DNA from 3 places in the Variovorax sp. FW305-3-2-15-B-LB1 genome. Region 2 is predicted to be linked to each of the others. Evidence: predicted binding sites of a transcription regulator. Region 2 holds the regulator's gene; each other region holds the start of a gene.

Region 1 (5,332 bases), on a different contig from region 2:
TGTCGCTCCTGCCGCTGGCGCTCATGGTGCTGCTGGCCGCGGGGCTCGGCTACTTCTACTGGGACGCCGCCGTCGCCTGGACGCGCGAGGCCCTCGACGCCTGGCCGCTGCTGTCCAGCTTCTGGGCCTGGATCGGGCGCCTCTTCTCCAGCGACGTCACGGCCGCGCTGGCGCCGCTGGTGGTGGTGTTCGGCGTCACGCCGCTGATCGTGGTGCTGTCGCTGCTCATCGTGGCCGGCTTCATGGCGCCGGCGCTCACCAAGCTCGTGGCCGAACGGCGCTTTCCGACGCTCGAGCAGAAGAAGGGCGCCTCCTTCTTCGGCAGCGTGCTGCGCTCGCTCGGCGCCACCGTGCTGGCGCTGATCGCGCTGGTGGTGTCGATGCCGCTGTGGCTCATTCCGCCGCTGGTGCTGATCCTGCCGCCGCTGATCTGGGGCTGGCTGACCTACCGGGTGATGAGCTTCGACGCGCTGGCCGAGCACGCCAGCCCCGAGGAACGCACCGCGCTGCTGCGCGCCCACCGGCTGCCGCTGCTGTGCATCGGCGTGCTGTGCGGCTACCTGGGCGCCGCGCCGAGCATCGTGTGGGCCTCGGGCCTGCTGTTCGCCGCCGCCTTCTTCGTGCTGGTGCCGATCGCCATCTGGATCTACACGCTGGTCTTTGCCTTTTCTGCGCTCTGGTTCGCGCACTACTGCCTCGACGCCCTGACCCAGCTGCGCGCCCAGCGCGCGGCGCAGCAGCCCGCGGCCGGCAGCGGCGACGCGCAGCAGACGCTCGAGGCGGCCGAAGCCACCGAGGCCAACAAGGCCGCTCTTTCTCAATGGAGTTCTCCATGACACGCGCATTCGGTCTCATCGTCGTCGGCGACGAGATCCTTTCCGGCAAGCGGGCCGACAAGCACATGGCCAAGGTCATCGAGCTGCTGGCCGCGCGCGGCCTCCAGCTGGGCTGGGCCGAGTACGTGGGCGACGAGCCCACGCGGATCACCGCGGCCCTGATGCGCGCCTTCGCCTCGGGCGACATCGTGTTCTCGACCGGCGGCATCGGCGCCACGCCCGACGACCACACCCGCCAGTGCGCCGCCCAGGCCCTGCGCGTGCCGCTGGCGCTGCACCCCGAGGCCGAGGCGCTGATCCGCGAGCGCATGCAGGACACGGCCCTGGAGCAGGGCGTGCCCTACGAGCCCGACCGGCCCGACAACATCCACCGCCTGAACATGGGCGTGTTTCCGCAGGGCGCGTCGATCATCCGCAACCCGTACAACAAGATCCCGGGGTTCAGCGTCGAGCACGTGCATTTCGTGCCGGGCTTTCCGGTCATGGCCTGGCCCATGATCGAGTCGGTGCTCGACAGCCGTTATGCCGATCTGTTCACCCGCAACGCCATCGCCGAGAAGTCCGTGATCGTTTTCGGTGCGATGGAAGCCACCCTCACGCCCCTGATGCAGGCCATCGAGCAGGCCCATGCCGGCATCAAGGTGTTCAGCCTCCCCAGCGTGGATCACCCGCAGTACGGGCGCCACATCGAGCTCGGCGTCAAGGGCGACCCTGCGAAGCTCGATGCCGCCTATGGCCAGCTGATCGAAGGTCTGCACACTTTCGATGCGAAGCTTGGCCCTGAATTGGTGCGTTAATCTGCGCTGCACCAATTTGGTGATTTTTTCCTTTTCCGGCAGCCCCTGGGCCGTCACCCGGGCCTCATCCGGCGGGGTGACAATGGCACAGAAACTGCATCCTCCCGTCCCTGTATTCCTAACCACCATCCAACTCAGGAGAAACTGATGGCAAAGACCGTCGCCGATGTACTCAAGCTCGTCAAGGAAAACGAGGTCAAGTTCGTCGACTTGCGCTTCACCGACACCCGCGGCAAAGAGCAGCACGTGACCGTGCCCGTGTCGCACTTCGATGAAGACAAATTCACCTCGGGCCACGCGTTCGACGGTTCGTCCATCGCCGGTTGGAAGGGCATCGAAGCCTCGGACATGCAGCTCATGCCCGACCCGAACACCGCCAACATCGACCCGTTCTTCGAAGAAACGACGCTGATCCTGACCTGCGACGTGATCGACCCGGCCGACGGCAAGGCCTACGAGCGCGACCCGCGCTCGCTCGCCAAGCGCGCCGAGGCGTACATGAAGGCTTCCGGCCTGGGCGACACCGCCTACTTCGGTCCGGAACCCGAATTCTTCGTGTTCGACGGCGTGCGCTGGAAGAACGACATGTCGGGCTGCTTCGTGAAGATCGAGTCCGAAGAAGCCTCGTGGAACACCGACAAGGAATTCGAGCACGGCAACAGCGGCCACCGTCCCGCAGTCAAGGGCGGCTACTTCCCGGTGCCCCCGGTCGACAGCTTCCAGGACATGCGCTCGGAAATGAGCCTGGTGCTCGAATCGCTGGGCATCCCGGTCGAAGTGCATCACCATGAAGTGGCCAACGCCGGCCAGCTCGAAATCGGCACCCGCTTCAGCACGCTGGTTCAGCGCGCGGACTGGGTCCAGCTGCAGAAGTACGTGATCCACAACGTGGCCCACGCCTACGGCAAGACCGCCACCTTCATGCCCAAGCCCATCGTCGGCGACAACGGCTCCGGCATGCACGTGCACCAGTCGGTCTGGAAGGACGGCAAGAACCTGTTCGCCGGCGACGGCTACGCAGGTCTGTCGGACTTCGCGCTGCATTACATCGGCGGCATCATCAAGCACGCCCGTGCCCTGAACGCCATCACGAACCCCGGCACCAACAGCTACAAGCGCCTGGTGCCCGGCTTCGAAGCCCCGGTGAAGCTGGCCTACTCGGCCAAGAACCGCTCGGCCTCGATCCGCATCCCGTTCGTGGCCAACCCGAAGGGCCGCCGCGTCGAAGCGCGCTTCCCCGATCCGCTGATGAACCCGTACCTGGGCTTTGCCGCGCTGCTGATGGCCGGCCTGGACGGCGTGGAAAACAAGATCCATCCGGGCGAAGCCGCCAGCAAGGACCTGTACCACCTGCCGCCGGAAGAAGACGCGCTGATCCCGACCGTCTGCCACAGCCTGGACCAGGCCCTGGAGCACTTGGACAAGGACCGTGCGTTCCTGACCAAGGGCGGCGTGTTCACCGACTCGTACATCGACGCGTACATCGACCTCAAGATGCAGGAAGTCACGCGCTTCCGCATGGCGACGCACCCCGTCGAGTTCGACATGTACTACTCGCTGTAAAAAGCGCCACAACGAGCCCGCCCCGGCGGGCAAGTAAGACAAAAGGACGGCCCCGGCCGTCCTTTTTCCTTGGTGCGGAACACCCTGTCGTGAGCGGGCCCGAATTGCATCAAAATGCGCGTTTGTCGCGCCCTCTCCGGATCCAAATGAAGACTGCTTCCCTGATTTTCCTGGCCGCCGCCTCGTTCGCCACCGCCACGGCGGCGCTCGCGCAAGAGCGCGTCTGGCGCTGCGGCAACGAGTACACCAACAACGCGACCGTGGCCCAGCAAAAGGGCTGCAAGATCATGGAAGGCGGCAACGTCACCGTCGTGCAGGGCACGAAGCCTTCGGGCGGCGGTGGTGGCAGTGCGTCGTCGTCGGGCGGTTCATCCGCCGCGCGCGCCCCGGCGGGCAGCCCGCGCGTCGAAGGCGTCGACCAGCGCGCCCGCGACGGCGAGGCGCGCTCGGTGCTCGAGGCCGAGCTGCGCAAGGCCGAGGCCCGCCAGACCGAGCTCAAGAAGGAATACAACAACGGCGAGCCCGAGAAGCAGGGCAGCGAGGGCCGCAATTACCAGAAGTACCTGGACCGCGTGGCCGAGATGAAGGCCGAACTCGCGCGCAACGAGAGCGACATCGCCGGCATCCGCCGCGAAATCGGCCGCCTGCCCGGCAAGCCGCAAGCGCAGTAAGCGGCGCGCAGTCCATGGTGTTCGGCAAGAAGGCGACTGGCGCCAATCCGCGCTTTCGCGCCTTCGACCTCTTGTCCACGCTGATCGCGGTGGTCAACAGCGACGGCTCGGTGCTGTTCGCCAACGCAGGCCTCGAAGACGCGCTGGGTACCTCGCGGCGCACGCTCGAGGGCTCGCAGTTCGGCGCCTGCTTCCATGAGCCGCAGGTGCTGCGCACCGCCCTCGACGGCGCCAGCAGCAACGACTTCGCCACGCTGCGCTACGAGGCCTTCCTGCGGCGCGTGAACCACGAGCTGATGCCCGTGCAGGTCACGCTCGCGCACGGCGACAAGAAGGGCGAGCTCATCATCGAGATGTCGCCGCTGGAGCAGCAGGTGCGCCAGGACCGCGAGGAGCGCCTGATCGACCAGGCGCAGGCCAACAAGGAACTCATCCGCAACCTCGCGCACGAGATCAAGAATCCGCTGGGCGGCATCCGCGGCGCGGCGCAGCTGCTGCAGATGGAGGTCGAGTCGCGCGACCTCATCGAGTACACCCAGGTCATCATCCACGAGGCCGACCGGCTGCAGACGCTGGTCGACCGGCTGCTGGCGCCGCACCGCCGGCCGCACGTGGTGGGCGACGTGAACATCCACGAGGTCTGCGAGCGCGTGCGCTCGGTGATCCTGGCGGAGTTTCCGCGCGACCTGCACATCGAGCGCGACTTCGACGTCTCCATTCCCGAGTTCCGCGGCGACCGCGAGCAGCTCATCCAGGCCACCCTCAACATCGCGCACAACGCGGCGCAGGCCCTGGCCGAGCGCCGCGCGGCGGGCGATGCGCAGATCACTTTCAAGACCCGCGTGGCCCGCCAGGTGATCTTCAACAAGCAGTGGTATCGATTGGCACTGGAATTGCATGTCATCGACAATGGACCGGGTGTGCCGGACACGATCAAGGACCGCATCTTCTATCCGCTCGTTTCGGGCAGGGAAGGCGGGACCGGGCTGGGACTGACGCTTGCGCAAACTTTTGTGCAACAGCATCACGGCGTGATCGAGTGCGACAGCGTCCCGGGCCGAACCGATTTCAAGATATTGATTCCGCTGCCCTAGCGCAGCCCCGGCAACAGAGGAGATGCATGAAGCCGATCTGGATAGTTGATGACGACCAATCGATACGCTTCGTGCTCGAGAAGGCACTGCTGCGCGAAGACCTGCCCACGCGCAGCTTCACGAACACACGCGAAGTGCTGGCCGCGCTCGAACAGGCCGAAGGCGACGAGCAGCAGGGCCCGCAGGTCCTGGTGAGCGACATCCGCATGCCGGGCGGCTCGGGGCTCGACCTGCTCGACAAGATCAAGGCCAAGCACCCCGGCCTGCCGGTCATCATCATGACCGCCTTCTCCGACCTCGACAGCGCGGTCTCGGCCTTCCAGGGCGGCGCCTTCGAGTACCTGCCCAAGCCCTTCGACCTGCCGCGCGCC
Region 2 (5,332 bases):
AAGCAGAAGCGCAACGCCGGCGACGAGTGGATCGAGGGCGAGTCGGAAGTCATCGAGTACGACAGCCGCGCCGACAACGTCAAGTTCATCCGCCGTGCCGTCATGCGCCGGCTGATCGGCGCCACGGCCAACGACGAGAGCAGCGGCGCGCTGATCGTCTACGACCAGAGCAACGACACCTACACCGTCAACGGTTCCCTCGTGCCGCCGAACGCCGGCGTCTCGGCGGGCGGCGGCGGCCGCGTCAAGGCCATCCTCACGCCGAAGGCCACGCCGGCCCCGGCGGCGCCCGGCTCCGCACCGGCAGCGGGTGGCAAGAAGCCCGCGGCCCCGGCACCCACTCCCGCGCCCGGCGCCGGGCTGCGCCCGAGCACCACGCTGGGCGGCACCGAAGGGGAAGGGCGCAAGTGATCGAAACCGCAGGAACCCAGACCGCCGACGGCATTCCGGGCAGCCGCCTCGTGGCGCGCGGCCTCAAGAAGAGCTACGGCAGCCGCACGGTCGTGAAAGACGTCTCGCTCGACGTGCAAAAGGGCGAGGTCGTCGGACTGCTCGGCCCCAACGGCGCGGGCAAGACCACCTCGTTCTACATGATCGTCGGGCTGGTGCGCGCCGACGCCGGCGAGATCACCATCGACGGCGAGCCCATCGCCCACATGCCCATCCACCGCCGCGCGCGCATGGGCCTGAGCTACCTGCCGCAGGAAGCCTCGATCTTCCGCAAGCTCACGGTCGAGGAAAACGTGCGCGCCGTGCTCGAGTTGCAGCGCGAGCCCGACGCCAACGGCCGCATGATGCCGCTGACCAAGCAGCACACCGAAGAGCGCCTGGCCGACCTGCTGGCCGACCTGCGCGTGGACCACCTGCGCGATTCGCCAGCGCTCGCGCTGTCGGGCGGCGAGCGCCGCCGCGTCGAGATCGCGCGCGCGCTGGCCACGCAGCCGCGCTTCATCCTGCTGGATGAGCCCTTCGCCGGCATCGACCCGATCGCGGTGATCGAGATCCAGCGGATCATCAGCTTCCTGAAAGAGCGCGGCATCGGCGTGCTCATCACCGACCACAACGTGCGTGAGACGCTGGGCATCTGCGATCACGCGTTCATCATCAGCGACGGGCACGTGCTGGCACAAGGCACACCCTCGGAGATCGTCGACAACGCCGAGGTACGCAGGGTGTACCTGGGCGAGCACTTCCGCATGTAAGGGCGGGGGCGGTTCCTATGAAGCAAGGGCTGTCCCTTCGCGTCTCGCAGCATCTGGCACTGACGCCACAGCTGCAGCAGTCCATTCGCCTGCTCCAGCTCTCCACGCTCGAACTGAGCCAGGAGGTGGAGCAGATGCTGGACGAGAACCCGTTCCTCGAACGCACCGCGGAAGAAGCGGCGCGCGAGGAGTTCGGGCTGGACACGGCCGACGCGCCGGTGCCGCGCGACGACGCGGGCGAGGGGGAGGCCGAGTTCACGCCCTCCGCCGCCAGCACGTCCTCCACGTCCAGCGACACCACCACCTCGACCCCCGACTCCGACGGCCCCGCCGCCGAGATCGCCGAGCGCGAGCCCGACTGGGAAGGCGACGGCACCGTCGACATGGCGCCCGACGACAGCGAGTGGGGCAGCGACGCACCCGCGCGCCAGAACAACCTGGGCGACGACGAGCGTGCCGACGCCACCGAGCTCGCGCGCAGCCAGGAGTCGCTGCAGTCGTTCCTGCACCGCCAGGCGCTGAGCCTGCGCCTGAACGAAAACGACTGTGCCGCGCTGCGCTTCCTGATCGAATCGCTCAACGACGACGGCTACCTCGAAGACTCGCTGCCCGCGCTGGCCTCGGGCCTGGCGGGCGACGACAACGACCAGTTCGACGACCTGGTGCACCACTTCCAGGTGGCGCTGGGCCTGCTGCAGAGCCTGGAGCCGGTCGGCGTCGGCGCGCGCGACCTCGGCGAATGCCTGAGCATCCAGCTCAAGGCGCTCGCCAGCGAAGACGAGACCGAGGCCGAAGCGCTCATCCGCAAGACCGCCATCGCGATCTGCAAGCAGCCGATGGAGCTGCTCGCGCGGCGCGACTTCAAGCGCCTGGCCACGCTCACGCGAACCAACGAAGACCTGGTGCGCTCGGCGCTGCAGGTCATTGCGCGGCTCGAACCCAAGCCGGGACGCCGCTTTGTCGACGTCGAGCGCAACATCGTCATCCCCGACGTGATCGTCACCAAGACCGGGCGCGGCACCAATGTGAAGTTCCGCGTCATGCTCAATCCCGAGGTCATGCCGCGCCTGCGCGTGCACGACATCTACGCCGGCGCGCTCAAGTCGCACAAGGGCGAGGGCAGCCAGGCGCTGTCGCAGCGGTTGCAGGAGGCGCGCTGGTTCATCAAGAACATCCAGCAGCGCTTCGACACCATCCTGCGCGTGAGCAACGCCATCGTCGAGCGCCAGAAGAGCTACTTCGTGCACGGCGAGCTGGCCATGCGCCCGCTGGTGCTGCGCGAGATCGCCGACGAGCTGGGCCTGCACGAGTCGACCATCTCGCGCGTGACCACCGCCAAGTACATGGCCACGCCCTTCGGCACGGTCGAGCTCAAGTACTTCTTCGGCTCGGCGCTGGGCACCGAGACCGGCGGCAACGCGTCGAGCACCGCGGTGCGCGCGCTGATCAAGCAGTTCGTGAGTTCCGAGAGCATCAAGAAGCCGCTGTCCGACAGCCAGATCTCCGAGATGCTGAAAGAGCAGGGCATCGAGTGCGCGCGCCGCACCGTGGCCAAGTACCGCGAAGCCTTGCGCATCGCACCGGCCAACCTGCGCAAAGCCCTGTAGAAAGCTCACGATGACCCGTCGCCTGCTGTCGCGCTGGGGGCATTGGGTCTTCGCCCTCGTGGCTGCATCGCTGTTCGCCGGCTGTGCCACCTTGCCCGACGAGGCACCGCGCCCGCCCACCAAGGCCATCGCCGTCTCGGCCGACACCGCGCTCGGCAAGATCGCGCTGGCTTCGCAGCCCGACCCCGACCTCAGCGGCTTTCGCCTGATGCCCGGCGGCGACTTCGCCTTCGACACGCGGCTGCAACTGGCGCGCCGCGCGCAGCGCACACTCGACGTGCAGTACTACCAGATCGAGAACGACGAGACCGGCCGCTACCTGCTGCGCACCCTGCGCGATGCGGCCCAGCGCGGCGTGCGCGTGCGCCTCTTGATGGACGACCTGTACACGTCCGGCGAAGACGAGTTGCTGCTCGGCCTGGCCGCCACGCCGAACGTGGAGCTGCGCCTGTTCAACCCGTTCCCGGCCGGGCGCGGCAGCCTGCTCAAGCGCTTCACCGCGTCGCTGTTCGACTTCAGCCGCGTCAACCGCCGCATGCACAACAAGCTCTTCATCGCCGACGGCGCGATGGCGGTGGCGGGCGGGCGCAACATCGGCAACCAGTACTTCCGCCGCACCACCGGCCCGAACTTCATCGACCTCGACACCTTCGTCACGGGCGCGCTGATCCCGCGCCTGGGCGTGCTGTTCGACCAGTACTGGAACAGCCCGCACGTGCGCCCGATCGGCGCGGTCGTGCACACCGACCTGCCGCGCGAAGAACTGCAGCGCCGCTTCGACGCCGCCACCGGCCCCGACACCACGCCGCCGCCGCCCAGGCCCGCGCCCAACGACCTGCTCGGCTACAGCCCCGTGGCCGACGACCTCGACGCCGGCAAGCTCGGCCTGATCTGGACCACCGCCGAGGCCTACGCCGATTCGCCCGACCGCGTGATCGGCAAGACCGCGTCGTACGGCGGCGTGCCGTTGCTCGACGTGGACAGCGTGCGCTACAACGTGGTCGAGCAGATGCGCCGCGCGCGCAGCGAGGTGACGCTGGTCTCGCCCTACCTGATCCCGGGCGCGTCAGGGCTGGAGGTGATGCGCGAGATCCGCGGGCGCAACGTGAAGATCAGCGTGGTCACCAACTCGCTCGCCGCCACCGACGAGCCGCTGGTCCACACCGCCTACCGCCGCTACCGCGCGGACATGCTCGCGCTGGGCGCCGAGTTGCACGAGCTGAGTTCCGCGCGCACGCGGCGCAGCGTGCGCCTCGGCCTCTTTGGCACGTCGGTGGGGCGGCTGCACGCCAAGTCGGCGGTGATCGACCAGCGCATCCTCTTCGTCGGTTCGATGAATTTCGATCCGCGCTCCGAGATCCACAACACCGAGATCGGCCTGTTCATCCGCAGCCCCGAGATGGCGCAGCAGACCTTGAAGCTGCTCGACGTGCTCAAGCAGCAGGGCGCCTACCGGCTGCGCTTTGCCGAGGGCGGCGATGCAGCGGCAGGCGGCTCGCGGCGCATCGAGTGGGTCAGCGAGGAAGGTGGCAAGACCACCGTACTGCACGAAGAGCCCGACTCGGGCTTCTGGGACCGCACCATGCTCGAGCTGCTGTCGCCGCTCACGCCCGAGAGCCTGCTCTAGCGCCTCAGGTGCCGCGCACCGCCGACCACACGAGCCGCAGGCCCAGCAGGCCCATCACGCCGCCGGCCGCGCGGTCGATCCAGGTCTTGTAGCGCAGGTAGGCCGCGCGCGGCGCGGCCGAGGACAGCGCCAGCGCGACGATCGCGTACCAGCCCGTCTCGATGCAGAAGATCACGGCCGGCACCGCGAGCGCCAGCACCAGCGGGACCTCGCGCGGCAGGAAGGCCGCGAAGATGCTCGCGTACACCACCGCCGTCTTCGGGTTGCTGACCTGCGTGGCCAGGCCGAGCAGGAAGGTGCGTCCGCTGCGGCCCTGGCTGCGGGGCGAGGCGTCCGTGTCGGGCGTGATCGCGAGCGGCTGCCGCGCGCCGCGCCAGATGCGAAAGCCCAGGTAGATCAGGTAGGCGCCGCCGAAGGCCTTGATCGCGAGGTACAGCGCCGGCACCGCGAGGAACGCTGCCTGCAGCCCGGCCAGCGCCGCGATGGAGAACGCCAGCCCGCCGGCGCCCATGCCCAGGGCCGCCGCCAGCCCGTCGCTGCGTGAGGCCACGGCCGTGCGCGCCACCATCACGAAGCTCGGGCCCGGGCTCATCGCGCCCACGGCCATGGCGCCGGCGATGCCGAGCAGGGACAGGAGGTGGGCGTCGGTCATGGGGTGGCTCCGGTGGGGGATGGGTTCATTGCACGTTCACGGCTTCGACCTGCACCAGCAGCTTCACCTTGTTCTCGAAGCCGAAGTTCAGGCCCCAGGTGATGCCCCAGTCGCTGCGCTGCACGGTGGCCTCGAAGTCGCCGCCGCAGACCTGGCGGTTGATCAGTGGGTTCAGGTAGCAGTTGAAGCGCACGGCCTTCAGCGTCACCGGTTTGGTCTGGCCCATGAGCGTGAGCGTGCCGGG
Region 3 (5,332 bases), on a different contig from region 2:
CCGTTGGCGCGCGGCGTGAGGTCGAAGGTGGCGCCGTAGGCCAGCATCAGGCGGCGGCGCTCCACCGACATGCTGTCGGGCATCACCAGGATCAGCTTGTAGCCCTTGACGGCCGCGACCATCGCCAGGCCGATGCCGGTGTTGCCCGAGGTGGGCTCGACGATGGTGCCGCCGGGCTTGAGCGCGCCGCTCTTCTCGGCGTCTTCCACCATCGCGAGCGCGATGCGGTCCTTGATCGAGCCGCCGGGGTTGGCGCGCTCCGACTTGATCCAGACCTGCTGCTTCGCATGGCCGAACAGGCGGTTGATGCGGATGTGCGGCGTGTTGCCGATGGTCTGGAGGATGTTCTGGGCCTTCATGGAATCTCCTTGGGTGCGAGGGTCGGATGGTCAGCGCGCATTGTGGCGCCCCCTGGGCCGGGTTGCACCCGGCCCGCGACCGTTTCAGCACGAGGGGATGGCAGGCCGTTGCGATTCAGGCCTCCAGGGCTTCCAGCGGCCCGAAGAACTCGTAGCGAAGCTGCTGCTTCGGCACGCCGAGCGCCAGCCCGTTCGCATACACCGCCTGCATGAAGGGCTTCGGTCCGAGGAAGTACAGGTCGACGTCGCGGTCTTCCGGCAGCACTCCGGCCAGCAGCTCGCGGGTGACGAAGCCGGTCGCGTGCGGCGTGTCGGTGTCGCGCGGCGCGTCGTAGACATACAGCGGCTTCACGTTCGCATGCCGCTGCGCGAGTGCGTCGACGCGGGCGCGGAACGCATGCGCGCCGCCGTGCCGCGCCGCATGGACGAAGTGCACCGGCCGGCCCGTGTGGGCCACCGATTCGAGCATGCTCATCGCGGGCGTGATGCCCACGCCGCCCGTCACCAGCACGAGGGGGCGCACCTGCTCGCCCGCGGGCTGCAGCACGAAGTCGCCGCACGGCGCCTGCACCTGCAGCCGCGTGCCGACCGCGGCGGCCTCGTGGAGCCAGTTCGAGGCGCGGCCGCCTTCCTCCTTCTTCACGCTGATGCGGTACCACGGCTTGCCCGGCGCGTCGGACAGCGAGTAGTTGCGCCGCACCGGCTGGCCGTCGATCTCCAGCACCAGCGTGAGGTACTGCCCCGGCGTGAACGCCAGCAGCGCGCCGCCGTCCACGGGCTCCAGGTAGAACGAGGTGATGACCTCGCTTTCGTCCTCACGCCGTGCCACGCGGAATTCGCGCGTGCCGCGCCATCCGCCGGGTTGGGCCGCGTTGGCGCTGTAGACGGCTTCTTCCGCGGCGATGAGCAGGCCCGCCAGCGATTCGTAGGCCTCGCCCCAGGCGGCGATCACCTCGTCGGTCGCGGCATCGCCGAGCACCTCCTTCACGGCGCGCAGCAGGTAGTGGCCGACGATCGGGTAGTGCTCGGGCAGCACGCCCAGCGCGGCGTGCTTCTGGATGATGCGGGGCAGGGCGCCGGCGATCGCTTCGAGCCGGTCGATGTGCGCGCCGTACGCGATGACCGCGCCCGCCAGCGCGCGCGCCTGCGTGCCGGCGGCCTGGTGCGCTTCGTTGAAGAAGGCCTTCACCTGCGGATGGCCCTCGAACATGATCTTGTAGAAGTGGCTGGTGATGGCCTCGCCGTGGGCCTGGAGCGCGGGCACGGTGGACTTGACGATGGCGATGGTTTGCGGGTGCATGGTCTGGCTCTTCCTCAGTTGAGATGCCGTTTCCATCTCACGATCCGTGCCAGCCGGAAGGCCTCTGCAAGTGCTTGACGCCATTGGGGATTTATTGGGCGTGGTCAAATTCACAACAACTTCAGCGTTGTACTTATGACCACATTGCATGTCGATTCGACCACCGAAGCCTCACCACCTGAGCCCGAGCCCGAAGCCGAGGCCGCCCGCTACCGATCGCTGCTCGCCGCCGCGCGCGGACTGGTCCGCTGCGATGCCGCCGCGCTGCTGCAGCTCGACGTCGACGTGCTGAAGCCCGTCGCGGTCGACGGCCTGAGCGATGAAACCCTCGGGCGCCAGTTTCCCGTCGCCGCCCATCCGCGCTTCGCGCGCCTGCTCGCCAGCGAACGGGGCCTGCGCTTCGCCCACGACAGCAACCTGCCCGACCCGTACGACGGCCTCGTCGCCGGCCAGCCGGGCATCCTGCCCGTGCACGACTGCATGGGCGCGCCGCTGCGCCTGCGCGGCGCCGTCTGGGGCCTGCTCACGCTGGACGCCCTGGAGCCGCACGCCTTCGATGCCGTGGGCCCGGCGCAGATGGAGGCACTGATCGCCCTCGTCGAAACCGGCATCGAGGCCGCCGACACGATCCGCGAGATGCAGGCACGCGCGATGCGCGAGCAGGCCGTCGCGCAGGCGCTGCGTGCCGGGCGCGGCGCGCCGCGCGAGCTGCTGGGCAGCAGCCCGGCGATGAAGCAGCTGTGCCACGAGATCGACACCGTCGCCGTGTCCGACCTCACGGTGCTGCTGCTCGGCGAAACCGGCGTCGGCAAGGACCTGGTCGCGCAGCGCCTGCACGCGCGCTCGCGCCGCAGCGAGCAGCCGCTCGTGCAGGTCAACTGCGCGGCGCTGCCCGAGTCGCTGGCCGACAGCGAACTCTTCGGCCACAAGCGCGGCGCGTTCACCGGCGCCGTGCAGGACCGCGACGGCAAGTTCGAGATCGCCGATGGCGGCACGCTCTTTCTCGACGAGGTCGGCGAGCTGCCGCTGAGCGTGCAGGCCAAGCTGCTGCGCGTGCTGCAAAGCGGCGAGGTGCAGCGCCCCGGCAGCGACCGCATGCGCAAGGTCGACGTGCGCGTGATCGCGGCCACCAACCGCGACCTGCCCGCGGCGATCGCGCAGGGCCGGTTTCGCGCCGACCTGTACCACCGGCTGTCGGTCTATCCGCTCGTGGTCGCGCCGCTGCGCGAGCGGGGGCGCGATGTGCTCGTGCTCGCCGGCAGCTTTCTCGAGGAGAACCAGCACCGGCTGGGCGCGCGCAACCTGCGGCTCTCGCCGGCGTCGAAGGCCGCCATGCTGGCGCACGGCTGGCCGGGCAATGTGCGCGAGCTCGAGCATGTGATCAGCCGCGCTTCGCTGCGGGCGTTCAGGGAACAGCCGCGCGGCTCGCGCTGGACGGCCATCGAACCGCATCACCTGGCGCTGGACAGCGCTGCCGCCGTGGGAGGCGCGGTGGCAGCGCCCGTGCAGGCCCCGGCGAACGAACACGCGGGGCCTGCCATCGCTGGCGGCACGCTGCGCGAGGCGACCGACGCCTTCCAGCGGACCTGGCTCTTGGAACTGCTCGCCCGCCACGGCGGCCGCGTGGCCAGCGCCGCGCGCGAGGCCGGCATCGACCGCAGCAACTTCCACCGGACCTTGCGCAAGCTGGGCCTGGTGCAGGCCGGCGACAGCGAAACGCCCGGCTGACGGTCGGCTGGCGGCGTCGCCTGAAGGGTCATTGATGGGGCGGGCGATAATCGAGCGGTGAAGCACGCCAGACCGCCGCTGGTGCAAGCCCGAAAGGGACGATGCTCTGCCCTCGGGCAACAGCATCGGGTCGAAAGATCGCACTGGAGGAACGTCCGGACTGCACAGGACAGCGCAGGAGTTAACGACTCTCCACCGTGAGGTGAGGATCAGAGCAACAGAGACGAGCCGATTCAGTTCGGGTGAAACGGGCAATCTCTGCGCGCAGCAACACCAAGTAGGCCAGTATTGAGGTGGTTCCGCTGAGCTGGCGGGTAGGTGGCATCGAGCCGTTTGGCGACAAACGGCCCAGAGTAATGGCGGTCACGCCGGGGTCTTCGCAAGAGGGCTCCGGTGCACAGAATCCGGCTTATCGGCGAGCTTCACACTTTTCTTTCTCCCCCCTTTTCCCTGGGCCGCGCGCCGGCGTCGTGCGCGGCCGCGTGCAAGACTCGGTAGAAACCCGTACAATTGTTAGCAAGCTAACTAATTGATAACGCCGTGGCCGATACCGAACCCATCTCCCCGTTGCGCGAACACGCGCTGATGCGGCTCGGCACCTCGCTGTCGGTGCTCCAGCGCGGCTACCGCGCGGCGGCCGACAAGGCGGTGGCGCACGTGGGCCTGTCGCAAACGCTGGCCTGGCCGGTTGTGGTGCTCGGGCGGATGGAAGACGGCGTGCGTCAGGGCACGGTGGCCGAGGCGCTGGGCATCGAAGGGCCGTCGCTGGTGCGCTCGCTCGACCAGCTGGTCGAGGCTGGCTTCGTCGAGCGCCGCGAAGACCCGGCCGACCGCCGCGCCAAGACGCTGCACCTCACGCCCGCCGGCCGCGCTGTCTGCGAGCCCATCGAGGCCGCGCTGCGCCAGATGCGCGCCGCGCTGTTCGAAGGCACTCCCGACGAGGACATTGCCGCCACCTTGCGCGTCTTCGGCGCGCTCGAGGCCAAGCTCGGCCGCAGTGCCGCCGGCATGCAGAGCCTGCAGCAGGAAGGGCGCGGCCAGTAGATGTCCACGGCGATGTCGTTGCCGCGCTTCACCCGCGCGGAAGTTCTCTTTTCCGTCAAGAGCTTCGCCGCCGCGATGCTGGCGATGTACCTGGCCAGCCGCGCCGGCCTGCCGCGCCCGTTCTGGGCGCTCATGACCACCTACGTCGTCGCCCACCCGCTGGCCGGCGCCGTGCGCTCCAAGGCGGTGTTCCGCTTCTGCGGCACGCTCATCGGCAGCGTCGCCACCGTGCTGATGGTGCCCGCGCTGTCCAACGCGCCCGAGCTGCTCACGCTGGTGCTCGCGCTGTGGGTGGGGCTGTGCCTGTATGTGTCGCTGCTCGACCGCACGCCGCGCTCGTACGTCTTCATGCTCGCGGGCTACACGGCGGCGCTGATCGGCTTTCCGTCGGTGCAGACGCCGCTCGTGCTGTTCGACACCGCCGTGGCGCGCGTGGAAGAGATCGGCCTGGGCATCTTCTGCGCCACGCTGGTCCACAGCCTCGTGCTGCCCGCGGGGCTCGCGCCCACCGTGCTGGGCCTGCTCGACCGCACGCTGAAAGACGCGCGCCAGTGGATCGGCGACCTGTTCCAGCCCGGCGATCGCAGCACCCCCAAGGACGCCGACCCCAAGCGCCTGGACGCCGACCCCAAGCGCCTGGACGACGACCGCCGCCGCCTGGCCGGCGACATCACGCAGCTGCGCCTGCTCTCGACCCACGTGCCCTTCGACACCACGCACCTGCGCTGGACCGCCGGCGCGATCCGCGCCATGCAGGACCGCGTGGCGGCGCTCACGCCCGCACTGTCGGCCGTCGAAGACCGGCTGCAGGCGCTGGCGCAAGCCGAAGGCCGCCTCGCGCCCGACGTCACCGCCGTGCTGGCGCTGGCCGCACAGTGGCTGCGCGACGAAAGTGACCCGG

The links. The regulator sigma-54, encoded in region 2, starts transcription at its own class of promoters, with help from an activator protein. The targets are predictions, from matches to a motif close to TGGCANGNAANCTGCTTT.
Region 1: a site for sigma-54 is predicted at 1,717-1,734, ahead of glnA (type I glutamate--ammonia ligase). Genes of this name have one in related genera too.
Region 3: a site for sigma-54 is predicted at 1,694-1,711, ahead of hmpA (NO-inducible flavohemoprotein). Genes of this name have one in related genera too.

The regions. Positions count from the first base shown of each region.
Region 1 covers NZ_JBYSZY010000005.1:54,692-60,023, reverse strand. Annotated here, with positions in the region: gene AC3WQR_RS04895 (EI24 domain-containing protein) at 1-836, shown strand, start outside; gene AC3WQR_RS04890 (competence/damage-inducible protein A) at 833-1,633, shown strand; gene glnA (type I glutamate--ammonia ligase) at 1,781-3,196, shown strand; gene AC3WQR_RS04880 (hypothetical protein) at 3,343-3,867, shown strand; gene glnL (nitrogen regulation protein NR(II)) at 3,882-4,961, shown strand; gene ntrC (nitrogen regulation protein NR(I)) at 4,988-5,332, shown strand, end outside.
Region 2 covers NZ_JBYSZY010000034.1:61,110-66,441, forward strand. Annotated here, with positions in the region: gene lptA (lipopolysaccharide transport periplasmic protein LptA) at 1-411, shown strand, start outside; gene lptB (LPS export ABC transporter ATP-binding protein) at 408-1,202, shown strand; gene rpoN (RNA polymerase factor sigma-54) at 1,220-2,809, shown strand; gene AC3WQR_RS20430 (phospholipase D family protein) at 2,820-4,436, shown strand; gene AC3WQR_RS20435 (LysE family translocator) at 4,441-5,088, opposite strand; gene AC3WQR_RS20440 (YceI family protein) at 5,114-5,332, opposite strand, start outside.
Region 3 covers NZ_JBYSZY010000002.1:176,621-181,952, forward strand. Annotated here, with positions in the region: gene cysK (cysteine synthase A) at 1-359, opposite strand, end outside; gene hmpA (NO-inducible flavohemoprotein) at 475-1,659, opposite strand; gene norR (nitric oxide reductase transcriptional regulator NorR) at 1,795-3,387, shown strand; RNA gene rnpB (RNase P RNA component class A) at 3,447-3,815, shown strand; gene AC3WQR_RS02360 (MarR family winged helix-turn-helix transcriptional regulator) at 3,973-4,431, shown strand; gene AC3WQR_RS02365 (FUSC family protein) at 4,444-5,332, shown strand, end outside.